One region of the Streptomyces sp. TS71-3 genome, then DNA from elsewhere that is predicted to be linked to it. Evidence: predicted binding sites of a transcription regulator. Region 1 holds the regulator's gene; the other holds the start of a gene.
The links. The regulator HspR, encoded in region 1, represses chaperone genes until heat shock. The targets are predictions, from matches to a motif close to TTGAGNNNNNNNNNCTCAA.
Positions count from the first base shown of each region.

Region 2: the regulator HspR is predicted to act here: its motif matches at 1,837-1,855, upstream of lon (endopeptidase La).

Region 1 covers NZ_BNEL01000003.1:680,530-684,987, forward strand. The annotation lists gene Sm713_RS27300 (helix-turn-helix transcriptional regulator) at 1-464, shown strand, start outside; gene Sm713_RS27305 (helix-turn-helix transcriptional regulator) at 959-1,840, shown strand; gene Sm713_RS27310 (DUF397 domain-containing protein) at 1,851-2,039, shown strand; gene Sm713_RS27315 (heat shock protein transcriptional repressor HspR) at 2,460-2,912, opposite strand; gene dnaJ (molecular chaperone DnaJ) at 2,917-4,101, opposite strand; gene grpE (nucleotide exchange factor GrpE) at 4,162-4,458, opposite strand, start outside.
Region 2 covers NZ_BNEL01000001.1:1,784,880-1,789,337, reverse strand. The annotation lists gene lon (endopeptidase La) at 1-1,814, opposite strand, end outside; gene Sm713_RS07380 (GNAT family N-acetyltransferase) at 2,314-3,105, shown strand; gene Sm713_RS07375 (spermidine synthase) at 3,254-4,051, shown strand; gene Sm713_RS07370 (response regulator transcription factor) at 4,166-4,458, shown strand, end outside.

The DNA of each region.
Region 1 (4,458 bases):
CCTCCCGGCACGCCCCAGCCGTCCTCGACCACTACGAGCAGCTCCACGGCGACGTGCAGGTGCGCACGCTGAACGAGGTCACCCAGCGGCTGGTGATGCTGGACCGCCGGGTGGCCTTCGTGCCCGCCAACTCCGACGGCACTGCCGCCTTCGTGATCCGCCATCCGGCGCTGATCTCGTTCCTGGCCACCACCTTCGAGCGCTTATGGGACCTCGCTACCCCCATGTGGCCCCGCCCCGCCCCGGAGGTCCCCGACGCGGGCGGCTTCACCCGCCGGCAGCGCGCCATCGCCGCCCTGCTGATCGAGGGCCTCACGGACGACAAGATCGCCCTGCGTCTCGCGATGAACGTCCGCACCGTCCGCGTGCACATCGCCAAGCTCGCCGACATCCTCGGCACGTCGAGCCGGGCCCAACTCGGCTACCGGATCGGGCAGTCCGGAATCCTGGAGCAGGACGCGTAGTGGTCCTGCGGTACACGCGAGCGGTACACGGGACCCCCGGTGTGCCGGAGTCACCCGATGCAGTGGCAACTGCGAAGACCCGTGGCGCACCCGCCCGTTCAGGCACTCCGGCCCCTCCCCGGCCGCGCCGGGCAGCCGCGTCCCGGGGCCGCGCCTTTCCGGTCCGCCCCCGGCCTCTCCGTGCAGGCAGGAGGCGGATGTTCCGGTTGTGCCGCCTGGGTCGACGAGTTGTGTACCGCGAGAGACCGCGCCTCCACTGCCGTGCACACCTTCCAGCTTCCCGGCCTGTCGGGCAGTGGGGCAAACGACGACGTGGCAGGGTGTCGCCCGGCGTGGCGCGGTGCCCGGCCCACCGTCCACGCCGGGGGGTGGATTTCCGGTCCGACACCGAGGCGCATCCGGCGGCGTTTATTTTGTGCACGCCGTTTACACGGATCGGTGGACGGACTCCCCCGCCCCCGGGAAAACTCTGATCGACGGACAAGGAGTACCCCGTGGGATTGCGCAGCACCATCAGCGAGCGCCAGCGACGTCTTGGTTTCGAGCTGAAACATCTACGTGAACAGGCCGGGTTGAGCGCCGCGGAGGCGTCGGAGCGGATCGGCATGGGCCGCGCCCAGCTCAGCCAGATCGAAACGGCGAAGACCACGATCCTGACCGAGCGGCTCAGGGCCCTCTGCGAACTTTACGGTTGCACAGATAAGTCCTACGTGGATGCGCTGGTGGCGCTCTCGGAAGCCTCGGGTAAGGGCTGGTGGAGCGCGTACAAACGCTCCATGGTGACGGACGCCCTGAGCCTTGCCGAACTGGAAGCAGACGCCCTGGAAGTGCGAATGCACCAGTCGCTCTTCATTCCCGGGCTCTTCCAGACGGCCGGGTACGCCCGGGCCATTTTCAACAGTCCGGGACTCGGTTTCGACAATTTCGAGGCGCCTTTGCGGTTCCGTATGGAACGGCAGCGGATTCTCACCGACGAGAATGCGCCGCTGGTACGGGCCGTCATCCACGAGGCCGCGCTACGGATACGGTTCGGCGGTGCGCAGGTGGTGCGCGAGCAACTCCTGCGGCTGGTCGAGCTCTCGAAGTTGCCGAACGTGACGATCCAGGTCTATCCGTTCAGCGCCCAGGCGTACGCGGCGATCAGTGGGAATTTCCTGCACATCATTCCCGGCAACGAGCGGCTGAGCACCGTGGCCCTGGAGCAGGCCATCGGTTACCAGTACCTCAGCGAGACGTTCCACCTCGAACGCTACAGCGCGATGTTCGATTTGCTGACCGAGAACGCCCTCGCCCCGATCAACGCGTCGTCGGCACCCGAGGCGCATTCGGCGAAGGACTCGCTCGCCCTTATCCAACACCTGCTTTACACGTTGTAGGAAGGACCAGATGCCCGAACTCCATTGGCAGAAGTCGACGTTCAGCAGCGGCCCGCAGGGCGAGTGCCTGAACGTCGCCGTCGCTCCTGACGGAACGATACGCCTTCGCGAAAGCGATGCTCCCCGGACCGTGCTGATCGCCACGCCGCACGGGCTGGCGGCCCTCCTGGAGGACATCAAGGGCGGCGCGCCCCGCTGAGGCGCGTTCCGCGCCGCCCAGCCGACAACCGTCCCCTGGGGGTTGTTCCGGTCGCGTCCGGACCAGCGGCGTGTGCCCCGCGCCCCCATCGGGTCCAGCCCCTTGCGGTCGTCCGTTGGCTGCGGGCTCTGTCGTGGCCGGTCGCGCAGTTCCCCGCGCCCCTTTGGGGCGCATCGCTGCACCTCGACGACCAGGGCGCCCCCAGAAGGGGCGCGGGGAACTGCGCGAGCAACCACGACGAGCCCGCACATGGTCAGGCGCCGAAAGGGGCAGCCCGGCCCCACCGTGCCACCGGCAGAAGAGCGTGCACGCCCAGCCGGAGCACCGACCGGCGGAGCCGGAAGAACCGAGCGAACTCGCGGGAACCCGGGGGAACCCGAGCAAACCCGGGGGACCCCGGGGGAAGCCGAACCCGGGAGGTTACTCCGGCTTCTTCGGTCGCCAGACCACCAACGCACTGGTCTGCTGGACCTCCTGGTACGGCACCAGATCGCGCCGGTACGAGGCGTGCACCGCCGCCTCCCGCTGCCGCATGGCAGCCGCCGCACCGTCGACCGCGGCCTGGAGTTCGGCGACGCGCGCCTGGAGAGCCGCGACCTGGTTCTCCAGTTCGATGATCCGCTTGATGCCGGCGAGGTTGATGCCCTCGTCCTGCGACAGCTGCTGCACCTGGCGGAGCAGCTCGATGTCACGGGCGGAGTACCGGCGCCCCCGGCCCGCGGTGCGGTCCGGGGAGACCAGTCCCAGGCGGTCGTACTGCCGCAGGGTCTGCGGGTGCAGCCCGCTGAGCTGAGCAGCCACGGAGATGACGTAGACCGGTGTCTCCTCGGTCAGCTCGTACGGGTTCCGGCTGCGTCCTGGTCGGCTGTCCATACCGTCAAGCTCCCTTCGCGGCCTGGAATAGCTCCGCCCGCGGGTCCTCTCCCACGGTGGCCTCGCGATACGCCTCCAGCGCGTCGCGCGCCTTGCCTGTCACGTCCTTCGGTACCACGACCTCCACGGTGACGAGAAGGTCGCCGCGGGTGCCGTCCTTGCGAACGGCGCCCTTGCCGCGGGCGCGCATCGTGCGCCCGTTGGGGGTGCCCTCCGGGAGTTTCAGGGTGACCGGGGGACCGCCCAGGGTGGGCACCTTGACCTCGCCGCCGAGCGCCGCCTCCGAGAAGGTGACCGGGACGGTGACGGTGAGGTTGTCGCCCCGGCGGCCGAAGACCGGGTGCGCGTCGACGTGCACCACGACATAGAGGTCGCCGGCCGGGCCGCCGCGCTCGCCCGGCGTGCCCTTGCCGCGCAGCCTGATCCGCTGCCCGTCGCTCACGCCGGCCGGGATGCGGACCTGCATCGTGCGCGAGGACTTCGCACGGCCCGAGCCCTTGCAGACCTCGCAGGGGTTCTCGGCGATCAGGCCGCGGCCCTTGCAGTCGACGCACGGGTCGGTGAGCGAGAAGCCGCCACCGCCGCCGCGCGAGACCTGGCCGGTGCCGACGCAGGTCGGGCACACGCGCGGCGTGCCGTTCTTGTCGCCGGTGCCCGAGCAGGCCTTGCAGGGCGCCTGCGACGACATCCTGAGCGGGACCGTCGCGCCGTTGATCGCCTCCGTGAAGCTGAGGGTGACCTCGGACTCGATGTCCTGGCCGCGCCGCGGCTGCACCCTGCCGCCCGCGGTGCCGGTGCCGCCGCGGTTGAACAGTCCGCCGAAGACGTCGCCCAGGCCGCCGCCGAAGCCGCCGGCGCCCCCGCTGCCACCCGGGGTCCCGCCGAAGAGGTCGCCCAGGTCGAAGTTGAAGTTCCCGCCGGTCCCGCCGGGGCCGGGCCGGAAGCCGCCGTTGCCGAACAGCGACCGGGCGTCGTCGTACTCCTTGCGCTTCTTGGGGTCGCCGAGCACGTCGTTGGCCTCGGAGATCTCCTTGAAGCGCTCCTCCGCCCTGGCGTTGCCCTTGTTGGCGTCCGGGTGGTTCTCCCGGGCCAGCTTGCGGTACGCCTTCTTGATCTCTGCTTCGGTGGCGTCCTTGGGGACGCCGAGGACCTTGTAGTAGTCCTTCTCGATGAAGTCCTTGGTGCTCATCCTCGGCGCCCCTCCTTCCTCTCGTGCGCCGCTCGCGCGGCACCGTGCCGGTAGGCGGTGTCAGCCCTCGTCCGGGCCACCGCTGTCCCTGTTTCTGGCGGTCCCGGCGTTCCCGGTGCCGTCCGTGCCGTTCTGCCCCTGCGTGCCTTCCGCGGAACCGTCCGCCTGGGCCTCCGCCTGGTCACCCGCCTCGGACCTGCCCGGCTTGCCTGCTTCCGGACCGGCGCCCTGCGCGCCCGGCTGCGGTTCCGCCACCGCCACCCGCGCGGGGCGGATGGTGCGCTCGCCGAACCGATACCCAGGCTGCAGAATCGCCACGCACGTGGTCTCCGTGACGTCCGGCGCGTAGCTGTGCAT
Region 2 (4,458 bases), on a different contig from region 1:
TCCTGGGCGGACTCGGGCACGTGGTGCGGGCGGCCGATCAGGTCGCGCAGGTCGGCGTCCGTCACGGTCAGCGGCAGCTTCTGCTCGTCGAGCTCGTGCCGGGCCGCGACCTTGCGCAGCAGCCGGCCGATGCCGCGCTCCAGGTTCCGCACGCCGGCCTCACGGGTGTACTCGCCGGCGAGCTTGCGCAGCGCGCTCTCCTCCAGCACCACCTCGTCCGTCTTCAGGCCGGCCCGCTCCAGCTGGCGCGGGAGCAGGTGGTCACGGGCGATGACGACCTTCTCGTCCTCCGTGTAGCCGTCGAGCGTCACCAGCTCCATGCGGTCGAGCAGTGCCTCGGGGATGGCCTCCAGGACGTTCGCCGTGGCGAGGAACACCACGTCGCTGAGGTCCAGCTCGACCTCCAGGTAGTGGTCCCGGAACGTGTGGTTCTGCGCCGGGTCCAGGACCTCCAGGAGGGCGGCCGCGGGGTCGCCCCGGAAGTCGGATCCGACCTTGTCGACCTCGTCCAGCAGGACCACCGGGTTCATCGACCCGGCCTCCTTGATGGCGCGGACGATACGGCCCGGCAGCGCGCCCACGTAGGTGCGCCGGTGGCCGCGGATCTCCGCCTCGTCCCGGACTCCGCCGAGCGCGACGCGGACGAACTTGCGGCCCATGGCGTGCGCCACGGACTCGCCCAGCGAGGTCTTGCCGACGCCGGGCGGGCCGACCAGCGCGAGCACGGCACCTCCGCGGCGCCCGCCGACCACGCCGAGGCCCCGGTCGGAACGCCGCTTGCGGACCGCCAGGTACTCGGTGATGCGCTCCTTCACGTCCTGAAGGCCGGCGTGCTCGGCGTCGAGCACCTCCTGGGCGCCCCTGATGTCGTAGGCGTCCTCGGTGCGCTCGTTCCACGGCAGTTCAAGGACGGTGTCGAGCCAGGTGCGGATCCAGGAGCCCTCCGGGCTCTGGTCGCTGGACCGCTCCAGCTTCTCGACCTCCTTGAGCGCGGCCTCGCGGACCTTCTCCGGGAGGTCGGCAGCCTCGACGCGCGTGCGGTAGTCGTCGGACTCGTCCTCGCTGCCGTCGCCGTTCAGCTCGCGCAGTTCCTTGCGGACGGCTTCGAGCTGGCGGCGCAGCAGGAACTCCCGCTGCTGCTTGTCGACGCCTTCCTGGACGTCCTTGGCGATCGACTCGGCGACGTCCTGCTCGGCGAGGTGCTCGCGGAGCTGCTCCGTGGCGAGCTTCAGCCGGGCGACCGGGTCGCCGGTCTCCAGGAGCTCCACCTTCTGCTGCGTGGACAGGAACGGCGAGTAACCGGAGTTGTCGGCGAGCTGGGACACATCCTCTATCTGCTGGACGCGGTCCACGATCTGCCACGCACCGCGCTTGCGCAGCCACGCGGTGGCGAGGGCCTTGTACTCCTTCATCAGTTCGGTGACGCCGCCGGGCAACGGATCCGGAGCGGCGTCGTCGACCCGCGTGCCCTCCACCCAGAGGGCGGCGCCGGGGCCTGTCGTGCCCGCACCGATCTTCACGCGCGCCCGGCCGCGGATCAGCGCCCCGGGGTCGCCGTCGGCCAGCCGGCCGACCTGCTCGACGGTGCCGAGCACACCCGTCCCCGCGTACTCGCCGTCCACTCTGGGCACCAGCAGTACCTTGGGCTTGCCCGGCTCGGACCGGGCGGCGGCTTGAGCGGCTTCCACCGCGGCGCGCACTTCGTTGTCGTTGAGGTCCAGCGGGACCACCATCCCGGGCAGCACGACCTCGTCGTCGAGCGGCAGCACGGGTAGGGCCAGCAGTGTGGCAGCGCCGGCGGACTCAGCAGCCATGATCTCCCCTTCGGCAGTCAAGTTGAGCTATGTGGGCTCAATGCATGTGAGCCCGGAGATGTTCCCGGCGCCGGGGGCGTTCGCTGTGGGCGATCACGCGTGTCCGGCGTGTGGGCATTTCGCCTGGCGGCGGGCCGGGCCGTCTTCGGGGGCCTGCGGGTCCGCTTCGGCTGGGCGCACCCGCCCAACGGCGCCCCGCGGGGGCGCGGGGACCCGCGCGAGCAACCACCACCCACCACTGGTCCGGCTGCGACAGAACCAGCCCCTTCGGGCGGTGGCGACCTGACGGTGTCGTCGTGGCGGTCGCGCAGTTCTCCGCGTCCCTTGAGCAGCACGGGGCGCAGCCCCACGGACAAGGGGCGCGGGGAACTGCGCGAACGACCACCCAGCCGGCGGTGGGCCGGACGCGACCCGGACAGCCCCCTCAGGACGGCCACGAGCCGGCGCGCGGCTCCAAATGCAGTTGCGTCCCGGCCCTCCGTGGACTTCCGTACCGCCTGTGACCGATACCGATGTGCTTCTTGCCGCCTACGACGAGCAGATGCGCGGCGCGGGGCCGAACCTCCCCGCGGGCGTGCACACCGAGAGCGACGGGCCGCTCACCCGCGTCGTCGGGCAGTACCGCGGCCTCGTGACAGGTCCCGCCGACCTGGGCGTCGAGGGCGTCGACCTGGACCGCCTGATCGCCCGGCAGCGGGACCGCTTCGCCGCGCGGGGCGAGGCGGTCGAGTGGAAGACCCGCGGCCACGACCGGCCCGCCGACCTCACCGACCGGCTGCGTGCGGCGGGGTTCGCGCCCGAGGACCGCGAGACGGTGCTCGTCGGGAGCACGGAGGAGATGGCCGCCGAGCCGGTGCCACCGGACGGCGTCACCCTGCGGGAGGTCGCGTCCGACGCCGACCTGCGCCGCATCGCGGCCATGGAGAGCGCCGTCTGGGACCAGGACATGGCCTGGCTCGGGGAGGACCTGATCGGGCGGGTCGCCGCGGCGCCGGACGGTATCGCCGTCCTGGTGGCCGAGGCCGGCGGCGAAGTGGTCTCGGCAGCCTGGCTGGTGTTCCGGCCGGGCACCGAGTTCGCCTGCCTGTGGGGTGGTTCGACGCTCGCCGAGTGGCGGGGCCGCGGCATCTACCGCGCCCTGGTGGCCGCGCGTGCACGGCTCGCGGCGGAGCGCGGCGTGCGCTACCTCCAGGTGGACGCCTCCGACGACAGCGCGCCCATTCTGCGGCGGTTGGGCTTCCATGCCGTGACGACGACCACACCCTGGGTGTGGTCGCCTCCCGCCACCTGACCGACCGCCGCAACCGACCGCCCGCCGTCACCGGCACGGTGTGGCACGCGCGCGATCGGCGTTACGGGAGGCCGTGTTGCGAGGGGTCGCCGCCCTGAGAAGCCGCGCATGCGGCAGGCCGGTCCTGCGGCAATGGCAGGATGGATCCATGCACGCCCCGTACGACATCGGCGACAGGCCCTCGCAGGGACAACGGTTCGACGGTGACGGCAGCCCCGTGGTGCTGGACCGGCGCGACGGGCCGTACGGCGAGGTGGTGTTGCGGCGGCAGGGCGAGCTGTTGCAGATCATCGCCAACGGCTGCTTCCTGATGGACACCTCGGACGGCCGCTCGGAGCGGCTGCTCGTCGACGCGGCCATGGACGCACTCGACGGACGCCGCGCACCCGCCGTACTCATCGGCGGGCTCGGCGTCGGCTTCTCGCTCGCACACGCCGCGGCCGATCCGCGCTGGGGCCGCATCACGGTGGTGGAGCGCGAGGAGGCCGTCATCAACTGGCACGGCCTGGGCGTCGCGACCGCCGAGGCGACCGCGACGGGCGAACCCGCCCGGCCCGTCGGGGCCACCGCGCAGACCGCGGGCGCCCCGCTCGCCGCGCTCACGTCCGCTGCCCTGGCCGACCCCCGCGCCGAGGTGCTGCACGCCGATCTCCTCGCACACGTACGGGAGTCGGACGCCCGCTACGACGCGCTGTGCCTGGACATCGACAACGGCCCGGGCTGGACCGTCACTGAGGACAATGACAGCCTCTACACACCCGCCGGCCTTGCCGCATGCCAGGCCCGGCTGACGCGCGGCGGCGTGCTTGCTGTATGGTCCGCGCAACCGTCGCCCGAATTCGAAGCGGCCCTGCGAAATGCCGGTTTCCAGCGGGTGCACACCAGAGAGATCCCCGTTGTCCGGGGCGTTCCCGACGTCGTGCACCTCGCAGTCGGGCGTGGATAGCCGCAGCTCGGTTCATTCCGTACGCTGCGTACCGACGCGCAGATCATTCAAGCGTCAACCGCACAGGTGGAATCACCCCCACGATTCCGAGAAGCAATAGTCAGGGGCGGGGCGATGGAGCAGACACACACCTCCCACAACGGCAGCACGGCGGCCACGGGCGCACAGCGCCGGGTCCTTGTCGTTGAGGACGACCCGACGATCGTCGAGGCCATCTCCGCCCGGCTGCGCGCCGAGGGTTTCCTGGTGCAGACGGCGGCCGACGGACCGGCGGGCGTCGACACCGCGGAGGCCTGGCAGCCCGACCTGCTGATCCTGGACATCATGCTCCCCGGGTTCGACGGCCTGGAGGTGTGCCGCCGGGTGCAGGCCCAGCGGCCGGTGCCGGTACTGATGCTCACCGCCCG